Regions from separate parts of the Cupriavidus sp. 05L310 genome, predicted to be linked through region 3. Evidence: predicted binding sites of a transcription regulator. Region 3 holds the regulator's gene; each other region holds the start of a gene.

Region 1 (3,274 bases), on a different contig from region 3:
GCTCAAGGCGCGCCTGGCTGACCTGGGCCTGCCCGAGCCGGCGTGGGGCGCCTGCCCTACCACGCTTTGGGACGTCTTCGGGCAGAAGGGCCATCCCGTGCGGGCGACGGTCTCGCATATGGGGCCGCTGCTGCTGTCGCGCATGCTGGACCTCAACGACACCCAGCAGGGCGTGCTCAACCTGGTATTCCGCATCGCCGACGCCAACGGGCTGTTGCTGCTCGACGCCAAGGACCTGCGCGCCATGCTGCAGTACGTGGGCGACAACGCCGGGCAGTTCACCACCGAATACGGCAATATCTCGGCAGCCTCGATCGGCGCCATCCAGCGCGGCCTGATGGCGCTGGAATCGCAAGGCGCCGATGCGTTCTTCGGCGAGCCCATGCTCAACCTGGATGATTTCATCCAGACCGAGAACGGGCAGGGCGTGGTGAATATCCTGGCCGCCGACAAGCTGCTGAATTCGCCCAAGCTCTACGCCACCTTCCTGTTGTGGCTGCTGTCGGAACTGTTCGAGAAGCTGCCCGAGGCCGGCGATCTCGACAAGCCCAAGCTGGTGTTCTTCTTCGACGAGGCGCACCTGCTGTTCAACGACGCGCCCAAGGGCCTGCTCGACAAGATCGAGCAGGTGGTGCGCCTGATCCGCTCCAAGGGCGTTGGCGTGTATTTCGTCACGCAGAATCCCGTCGATATTCCCGACACGGTGCTGGGGCAGCTCGGCAACCGCGTGCAGCATGCGCTGCGCGCCTTCACGCCGCGCGACCAGAAGGCTGTCAAGGTGGCGGCGACCACCATGCGCGCCAAGCCAGGCCTGGACCTGGAGAAGGCGATCGGGGAACTCGGCGTGGGCGAGGCGCTGGTGTCGCTGCTCGACGCCAAGGGCATTCCCGGCATGACGGAACGTGCCTGGATAATGGCGCCCGGCAGCCGGATCGGCCCCATCACCGATGACGAGCGCAAGCAGTTGCTGGCTGCGTCGCTGGTAGCCGGCACCTACGAGCAGGCGATCGATCGCGAGTCGGCCTACGAGAAACTCAAGGGCCGGGCGGTCGCGCCGGCGTCATCCCCGTCCACCGCCGGCAACGGCGCGCCAGCGCCCACGGCAGGCCAGCCGGAGCAGGCACCCGCACAGGGTGGCGGCTGGCTCGACCAGGCGGGCGAAATCTTTGGCGGGCTGACCAAGGGCACCGGCAAGACCGGGCGCGGCGATTCCATCCTGGAGTCGATGGCCAAGTCGGCGGCGCGCACGGTCGGCTCGCAAGTCGGGCGCGAGCTGATCCGCGGCGTGCTGGGCAGCCTGCTGGGTTCCGGCAAGAAGAAATAGGCGAAAGCCGGACGGCGCCGGCGGCCGGTTCAGCGGCGTTGCGCCGCCGCCTCGTCTTCCCGCATCTTGCGCAGGAACAGCCGGGTGAAGAACCACCCCATGCCGATGATGAAGCCAATGACGCCGAGGCTCATCAGCCCGGTGCCGGTGGTAAACAGGATCTTCAAGGCTGCCATCTGGGTCTCCCTGGTCAGGCACGGCACACCGGATCATGTGCCGTTGCCGCCAGTCTAGGCAGACCCCTCGCCGCGCGGGTTGAGGCGGATCAAGCCGGGCGCAGAGAGCGCGCGGCCTGATCCGTTTTCAAGGGAACGCTCAGTTCTTGGTCCCGAACAGCCGGTCGCCGGCGTCGCCCAGGCCCGGAATGATGTAGGCGTGCTCGTCCAGATGGCTGTCCAGCGAGGCCACGAACAGCTTCACGCCTGGGTGTGCCTTCTGGAAGACTTCCACGCCTTCCGGCGCAGCCACCAGCGCGACGAAGGTGATCGCCTCGTCCGCGACGCCGCGGCGCTTCAGCACGTCGACCGCGTGCGCGGCGGAGTAGCCGGTGGCGACCATCGGATCGCACAGGATAAAGCTGCGGTCTTCCACATCGGGCAGGCGAACCAGGTATTCCACGGGGCGATGCTGGTCATCTCGGTAGACACCGATATGACCGATGCGCGCCGAAGGAATCAGCTCGACCAGGCCGTCGCTCATGCCCACGCCGGCGCGCAGCACCGGCACGATGGTGAGCTTCTTGCCGGCAATCACGGGTGCATCCAGTTCGACCAGCGGCGTCTCGATGTGACGCGTGGTGAGCGGCAGGTTGCGCGTGATTTCATAGCCCATCAGCAGCGTGATCTCCCGCAGCAGTTCGCGGAATGTGCGCGTGGACGTGTCCTTGTCGCGCATATGGGAGAGCTTGTGCTGGATCAGCGGGTGATCGAGGATGTACAGCTTGGGGAAACGCGGATCTTGCTTCATGGCGGGTAGGCGGCTGGAGTGGGCGCGAAGGCCCGGTGCAGCCGGATTGTAATGGATGCGCAGCCGCGCGCCCCCGGCAGTGTCCCGGCCGGCAGCGCGCGGGGCCCGCCGCTCAATCCACCGAGATGCTGGCGCTCTTGGCGACCTTGCCGAATTTCTCGTACTCGGACAGCGTCAGCGACTGCAGTTCCGCCGCGCTCGAGCCCTTCGGGTTGAAGCCCGCCTGGACCAGCTTGTCCTTGACGTCCGCATTGCCCAGCGCCTCGACGAAGGCGGCATTGAGCGCCTGCACCACCGGCGCGGGCATGCCGGCGGGCCCGTACACGCCGAACCACGGCTCGACAGCGTAGCCAGCCAGGCCGGCCTCGGCCAGCGTCGGCACATTCGGCAGGGCGGGCGAGCGGCTCTTGCCGGCCACGGCCAGCGCGCGCAGCTTGCCGCCCTGGATGTGCGGCAGCGAGGCGGGCAGGTTGTCGAACATTACCTGCACATGGCCGCCCAGCATATCGTTGATGGCCGGGCTGCTGCCTTTGTATGGCACATGGGTAAGGCCCGCCTGCGTCATCTGCGAGAACATCGCGCCGGCCAGGTGCATCGACGTGCCGGTTCCCGCGGTCGCGTAGGTCAGGCCGGGGTGCGCCTTGGCATAGCTGACCAGTTCCGACACGGTTTTCACCGGCAGGCTGTTGCTGACTTCCAGCACGATGGTCGAGGTGCCGAGCAGGCTCACCGCGGTGAAGTCCTTGCGCGGATCGAATGGCACGTGCTTGTAGATATGCGGGTTGAGCGCATTGGTCGAGATCGCGCCGAAGCCGATGGTGTAGCCGTCCGGCGCGGCCTTGGCGACCGCCTCCATGCCGATATTGCCGCCCGCTCCGGGGCGGTTTTCCACCACCACCGGCTGGCCGAGCTTCTCGGCTACTTTCTGGCCGACGGTGCGCGCGACCAGGTCGGTGGTGCCGCCTGCGGCATAGGGCACGATAA
Region 2 (3,274 bases), on a different contig from region 3:
CTTCCCGAAGAGAGACAGGTGATCGAGCGCCACGCCGAGATCGGCGCGAACCTACTTGCGGGTAGTTCGAATGCCCTGATGCGGCTCGCATCGCAGGTCGCGCATCACCACCATGAGCGCTTTGACGGCACGGGCTATCCGTGTGGGCTGGCCGGCCAGGAGATCCCGCTGGCAGCTCGCATCGTGGCGGTTGCCGATGCCTTTGACGCGATGACCGAGGCGCGTTGCTATCGCCCCTGCATGACGGACGACGATGCGCTATCCATCGTCTCGGCTGGGTCAGGCACGCAATTCGACCCGGAGGTGACGAGCGTCTTCCTCGCCAACATCCCGCAGGTCTTGCACCGCCGGCGGTCGGCGCAAGCGCTGCTCAGCGCCGGCTCCGAGATGGCCGTGGTCGCGCGCTTCTACGGCTTGAATCGCGATGCATTGCGGCAGATCCCCCGTCAGGCGAGGGCCTGACGGGGGATCTGCCGCGCGCGCCTGGAAGCCCGGTTAAAGCGTCCGAGGCGTCCGAGGCGTCCGAGGCGTTCGAAGGGCTCGATGTGTTCGATGTGTTCGAGGTGTTTAGAAGCGGTAGCCCACACCCATGCTGAACAGCCACGGATCCAGGCTCACGTTCGAGACCTTGACGCCGGCCGCCTTGACGTCGCTCGACAGCCACACCTTCTTGATGTCGGCATTGAGGAACCAGTTCTTGGTGAGCTTGTAGTCCATGCCGATCTGCAAGGCAGGCGCCACGCTCCAGCTGTCGAGCGATAGCGAGTTGTTGGCAATGTCGGCGCCCCAGATCCGCGTGAAGTTCAGGCCCGCGCCCACATAGGGGCGGAAGGTACCGTTGGGGATGAAGTGATATTGCACCAGCAGCGTCGGCGGCAGGTGGGTGAAGGAACCGATCTTGTTGCCATCGAGGTAGACGTTCTGCTTCTGCGGCACGGTCAGCACCAGTTCCGCGGCGATGTGTGGTGTGAAGAAGTAGGTGACGTCGAGTTCCGGGATCCACTTGTTGTTGACGGTGATGCGGTCCGATGCGCCAACGCCGCCGATCGGGTCCGACTTGTCGGCCATGTCCAGATAGGTGGCGCGCAGGCGCACCATCCAGTTGCCCTGGGTTTCGTCGGACGCTGCCATGGCGGGCGCCGCGGCAACGCTGCCGAGCAGGGCGATGGCAGCAACAACGGTTGTGGAAAGGCGGGTGGACAGACGCTTCTTCATGATGGTTGGCTCGTGTAGTAGGGAAACTTCACGCTCAGTGTGGCGTAGGGTTCCCAGCCAAGCCTTGACCGAAAGCAAGAAGCACTGCATCGGCGGCGCGCGTGTGCATGTGCGTCGCAGCGTCGCCACAGCCGCTGTCTGGTTGTCAGGCGGGATCGTGGGCAAGCCGCCGGACTTTCGCATTTCCAATCGCGCTCCGGGGTTCTAAGGACATGCGCAAATATTCGTGGCAACCGGCACCGGCGCCCCTTACGCTGTGCACACAGTCAAGCAACGAGCATGTCGTGGGCGTCCCGCCAAGGGCGTCTTTCCGGGTGTGCCCCGTGGGGGCGGGGCACACCGGTTTTTCCTCGGTGGACCTCAGCCGGCCAGGGCTTCCTCGCGTTGCGACTGGCTGGTGGCGCGCAGGTGGCGGTTCACGCCGGACACCACAGCCTTGAGCGACGCCGTGACAATATTGGCATCGATGCCGGCGCCGAAGCCGGTGGCGGAATCGCCAACACGCACTTCCACATAGCAAGCCGCGGCGGCATTGGCGCCGGACGACAGCGCGTGCTCGTGGTAATCCATCACACGTACCGGCGCATCGAGCGCGCCGGCGAAGGCGCCGACGAACGCATCGATCGGGCCGTTACCCCGGCCGCGCACGCTGACGGACTCGCCGTCGCGCAGCAATGCCACTTCGATCTCCACCTGGCCTTCGCTATCGGACACCATCTGGTGGCCCACATAGCGCAACGGCGCGGCGTGTTCGAGATACTCGCGCTGGAACAAGCCGTAGAGGTCGTCGGCGCTGGCTTCGAGCCCGCTTTCGTCGGTCATTGCCTGCACCGCGCGGCTGAACTCGATCTGCAGGCGCCGCGGCATATAGATGCCATGCACCTGTTCCAGCAGGTAGGCCATGCCGCCCTTGCCGGACTGGCTGTTGACGCGGATCACCGCGTCGTAGCTGCGGCCAAGGTCGGCCGGGTCGATCGGCAGGTAGGGCACTTCCCAGATCTCGTCAGGCTTTTGCTGGGCGAAGCCTTTGCGGATCGCGTCCTGGTGCGAGCCCGAGAACGCGGTGAAGACGAGGTCGCCCACATAGGGGTGCCGCGGATGCACCGGGAGCTGGTTGCAATGCTCCACGCAGTGGCGCACTTCGTCGATATCGGAAAAATCGAGCGCAGGGTCCACGCCCTGCGTGTAGAGATTCAGCGCCAGCGTGACCAGGTCCACATTGCCGGTACGCTCGCCGTTGCCAAACAGGCAACCTTCCACGCGATCCGCGCCGGCCATCACGGCCAGCTCGGCGGCAGCCACGGCGGTACCGCGGTCATTGTGCGGATGGACCGACAGCACGATGTCAGCGCGCCTTGCGAGATGGCGGTGCATCCATTCGACCTGGTCGGCGAAGATATTGGGCGTGCTGCATTCCACCGTGGTCGGCAGGTTCAGGATCAGGGGGCGCGCAGCGCTCGGTTGCCAGATCGCGGACACCGCATCGCAGACCTCGAGCGAGAAATCCAGTTCGGTCATGCTGAAGGTTTCCGGCGAGTATTCGTAGCTCCATGCCGTCTCGGGCATGGCATCGGTCAACGCCTTGATCAGCCGCGTGCCCTCCAGGGCGATCTCCTTGACCTCCTCGCGGCTGGCACCGAACACGATGCGGCGAAACGCGGGAGCGATGGGATTGTAGAGATGCACCACGGCGCGAGCCGCGCCGCGCACGGAATCGATGGTACGGCGGATCAGGTCCTCGCGCGCCTGCGTCAGCACCACGATGGTCACGTCACCCGGAATGCGGTCTTCCTCGATCAGCATTCGCACGAAATCGAAATCGGTCTGCGATGCCGAGGGGAACGCCACCTCGATCTGCTTCAGGCCGATCTTCACCAGTTGCTCGAAGAAACGGAGCTTGCGCTGCGGGTTCATCGGCTCGATCAGGGCCTGGTTGCCATCGCGCAGATCGGTGCTCATCCAGATCGGCGCGCGCGTGATGCGCTGGTCGGGCCAGGTGCGGTCGGCGATTTCGACGGCGATGGCGGGGCGGTACTTGGCGGCGGGGTTGCACAACATC
Region 3 (3,274 bases):
CAAACGTTCTGGATGCTGTTCTACGCCTTCGCCACCTGGGGCAACGCCGGCTTCATGCGCGAGCAGGTGTGCAAGTACATGTGTCCTTATGCACGCTTCCAGAGCGTGATGGTCGATCGCGACACGTATGTGGTGACGTATGACGTGGGCCGCGGCGAGCCGCGCGGCAGCCGCTCGCGCAAGGTGGACCACCAGGCCGCCGGCATGGGCGATTGCGTGAACTGCAGCATCTGCGTGCAGGTCTGCCCCACCGGCATCGATATTCGCGACGGCCTGCAGTACGACTGCATCGGTTGCGGCGCCTGCATCGACGCCTGCAACCAAGTCATGGACAAGATGGCGTATCCGCGCGGGCTGATCCGCTACACCTCGGAGAACGCCATGCGCAGCGTGCTGCCCGAGGCGGAGGCGCGCAAGCGTCTGTTCCGGCCGCGCACGGTGGTGTACTCCGTGATCTGGCTGGCCCTGGTTGCCGGCTTCACGGTGTCGCTGGCCATGCGCACACCGATCAAGGTCGATATCATCCGCGACCGCGGCGCGCTGGGCAGGGAAGTGGAGGGACGCTGGATCGAGAACGTGTATCGCCTGCAACTGATCAACACGACCGAGGCGCCGATGCATGTGGCCATTCGCGCGGACAGTGATGACCTGAAGGGCCTGGCCGTGGAATACGATCACGCTGCCGGCAATCTCGAGCCCACCTCAAACCGCCTGATTCCGATTCGCGTGCGCGTGCCGATCGAAGCCGCTGGCCAGGGCACCCACAAGATCCAGGTGACGGTCACTGCGACAGGAGATGACAGTGGGGGCGGTGCGGAAATCAGCCAGGGCACCAGCTTCATCGTACCGCGCAATCTTTGAACCGAGAAATCTAGAGGAGGCCTGATGATGCAGCAAAGCAATCCCTGGTGGAAGGAACCCTGGCCATGGCTGCTGATGAGCGGGCCCTTGCTGGCGATGGTGGCCTGCGGGGTCACGATCTGGCTGGCCATGACGCACCCGGACCCGCCCGTTGTCGATGGCGTATCGCGGCACGGGTTGGTGGTCGAGAAGACGGGTATCGGGCGGCAGGCTGAGCCGGCCACGGCGCAGGCGAGGTGACCATGAGACTGCGCTGGCTGATGTGGGTGCTATGGCCCGGCTTCCTGGTAGCCGGGCTGACGACCGCCCTGGTGTTTTCGATGGTCGATCCCGGCGATCTGCGCTTCTTCGGACAGCCGGTCGAGGCGTCGCGGGAGGCGGTTTACACCGTGGGCTTCCTGGTCGCGTGGGTGCTTTGTTCGTTGTCGAGCGGCCTGACGCTTTACACCATGCCCACGCGGCTGGCGGAGACAGACGAACTGGAGTGAGCGCGATGCGCGTCTTCGCGCCGCGGGGCAGGGGGCGGCGGAGCAGGAGTGTCGTGACCAGGCCGGCGCGACGTGGTATTGGCACCACGCAAGGAAGGCAAGGCGGCTGCCAATGCCGCGGGAGCCGGGAAACTCCGCGCGGCCGGTCGATGCCTGCCGGACTAGCAGGACTTGTTGATGATCTGCTTGATGCCTGTCATGTCGACCAGCTTGACGTGCCGCTGGCGGATCTGGATCAGCCCGGCTTCCGCAAAACGGGAGAACAGGCGGCTGACGGTTTCGAGCTTGAGCCCGAGGTAGCTGCCGATCTCCTCGCGGCTCATGCGCAGCACGAACTCGGAGGCCGAATAGCCGCGCGCGGAAAGGCGCTCCGAAAGGTTGATCAGGAAGGCGGCAAGCCGCTCTTCGGCGCGCATCGAGCCCAGCGTGATCAGCATCACCTGGTCCTGCGAGATTTCCTTGCTCATCAGCCGCATGAACTGATGTTGCAACGACGGGAGCGCACCGGACAGCGACTGGAGGTCGCCGAAGCGCACCACGCAAACTTCGGTATCCTCAAGGGCGGTGGCGTCGGACGCGTGCTGCATTTCGCCAAGGCCGTCGAGCCCGACGACTTCGCCGGGGAGGTGGAAGCCCGTGATCTGCGAGCGGCCATCTTCCATCGTCAGGTGGGTTTTGAGCGTGCCGAAGCGGATCGCATAGACGGCGGTGAGCGGATCGCCGAGGCGGTACAGGGTCTCGCCCTTGCGTACGCGCACGCGCTCCTGCACCAGCGAATCCATTTTTTCGAGGTCCTGCTGCGACATGCCGACGGGCAGGCAGAGCTGTCCCAGCGAGCAAGTGGAGCAGCGGGGCGACATCTCGGTAATGGGAATGGATGTTAGCAATTGGGGCCTGTCGGTTTAGCGCAATCACTCAAGCGCGTGTGGCAGGCGCATTGAGTTGAAAGCTTGACGTTGAGAGCTGTCGGTTGGAAGCGCTATCCACATTAGCCTGGCGCGGGTCTGGCGGGGCCTGCCATCTGCGTGGCGCCGCCTGCCGTGCCCGTCGTCATGATTTGCGATTGCGCGGATGTGCGCGGGCGCTGGGCTTCATGTTGATAGCGCCTCTTGGAGTCGCGGGGGCGCGTAGGGCGCATTTTACCGCGCCAGGCGATGTGATTGGGAGGAGAAGTTGACCGTAGGCGTGCTCTTCAGCGTTTTTACCCTGGCTTTGCTAGGTGGTGTGCATTGCGCGGCCATGTGTGGCGGCATTGCGCTTGCGGCCGAGCAAGGCGGCACGGCCCGTGTGCCGGCCACCATCCTGCGCCGGCCAGGCCACTGGCTGCTCGAACTCCTGGTGATGCATGCCGGGCGGCTGAGCATGTATGCGCTGTTGGGCGCCTTGCTGGGTACCCTGGGCGCCGGTGTGTGGAAGGCCCAGTACTTGCCGCTGCAGCGCTGGCTGTTCGGAATCGGCAGCATGATGCTGGTGATGTCGGGATTATGGATGTTGCGTGGGCGCGCCGTGGGGGCTGGCTGGCTGGAGCGGTTTGCCGCGCGCGGCGCTGGCGGTTTGCTCCGTTTTCTTGCCGCCGTGGGCGTGCGCCTGGCGCCCTTGGGCCTGCCACAGGGGCGGCTGCTGCGCCGCTACGGCATGGGGCTGGCCTGGGGGCTGGTACCATGCGGCATGGTCTATGGCGCCCTGGCGATGGCGCTGCTGGCCGGGAACGCCCCTTCGGGTGCGCTGGTGATGGCCGTGTTCGGACTGGGCACTTTGCCAAACCTGTTGGTTATCTCGGGCCTGTCCGGCTACCTCAGGCAGTGGTCGCGCCGCCCGGCGGTACGTACCCTTGCCGGTTTGGCAGTGGCTGCCTTTGGTGTCGTCGGGGTGGCGCGCGCGCTGCTTTTGCCAGAGACGCTGGCCGCGCACGGCTTCTGTCTGGT

The links. The regulator FNR, encoded in region 3, switches genes on or off when oxygen is low (the NO sensors DNR and NnrR bind a similar motif). The targets are predictions, from matches to a motif close to TTGATNNNNATCAA.
Region 1: AC1DS6_RS08875 (DUF3149 domain-containing protein) is a predicted target of FNR. The motif match lies at 1,580-1,593, and genes of this name have one in related genera.
Region 2: AC1DS6_RS28060 (OmpW/AlkL family protein) is a predicted target of FNR. The motif match lies at 1,280-1,293, and genes of this name have one in related genera.

The regions. Positions count from the first base shown of each region.
Region 1 covers NZ_JBFTOX010000009.1:145,635-148,908, reverse strand. Annotated here, with positions in the region: gene AC1DS6_RS08880 (helicase HerA-like C-terminal domain-containing protein) at 1-1,324, shown strand, start outside; gene AC1DS6_RS08875 (DUF3149 domain-containing protein) at 1,354-1,500, opposite strand; gene upp (uracil phosphoribosyltransferase) at 1,640-2,290, opposite strand; gene AC1DS6_RS08865 (Bug family tripartite tricarboxylate transporter substrate binding protein) at 2,403-3,274, opposite strand, start outside.
Region 2 covers NZ_JBFTOX010000043.1:70,571-73,844, reverse strand. Annotated here, with positions in the region: gene AC1DS6_RS28065 (HD-GYP domain-containing protein) at 1-462, shown strand, start outside; gene AC1DS6_RS28060 (OmpW/AlkL family protein) at 568-1,215, opposite strand; gene leuA (2-isopropylmalate synthase) at 1,576-3,273, opposite strand.
Region 3 covers NZ_JBFTOX010000025.1:23,717-26,990, reverse strand. Annotated here, with positions in the region: gene ccoG (cytochrome c oxidase accessory protein CcoG) at 1-861, shown strand, start outside; gene AC1DS6_RS18940 (FixH family protein) at 886-1,101, shown strand; gene AC1DS6_RS18935 (hypothetical protein) at 1,104-1,349, shown strand; gene fnr (fumarate/nitrate reduction transcriptional regulator Fnr) at 1,511-2,236, opposite strand; gene AC1DS6_RS18925 (sulfite exporter TauE/SafE family protein) at 2,523-3,274, shown strand, end outside.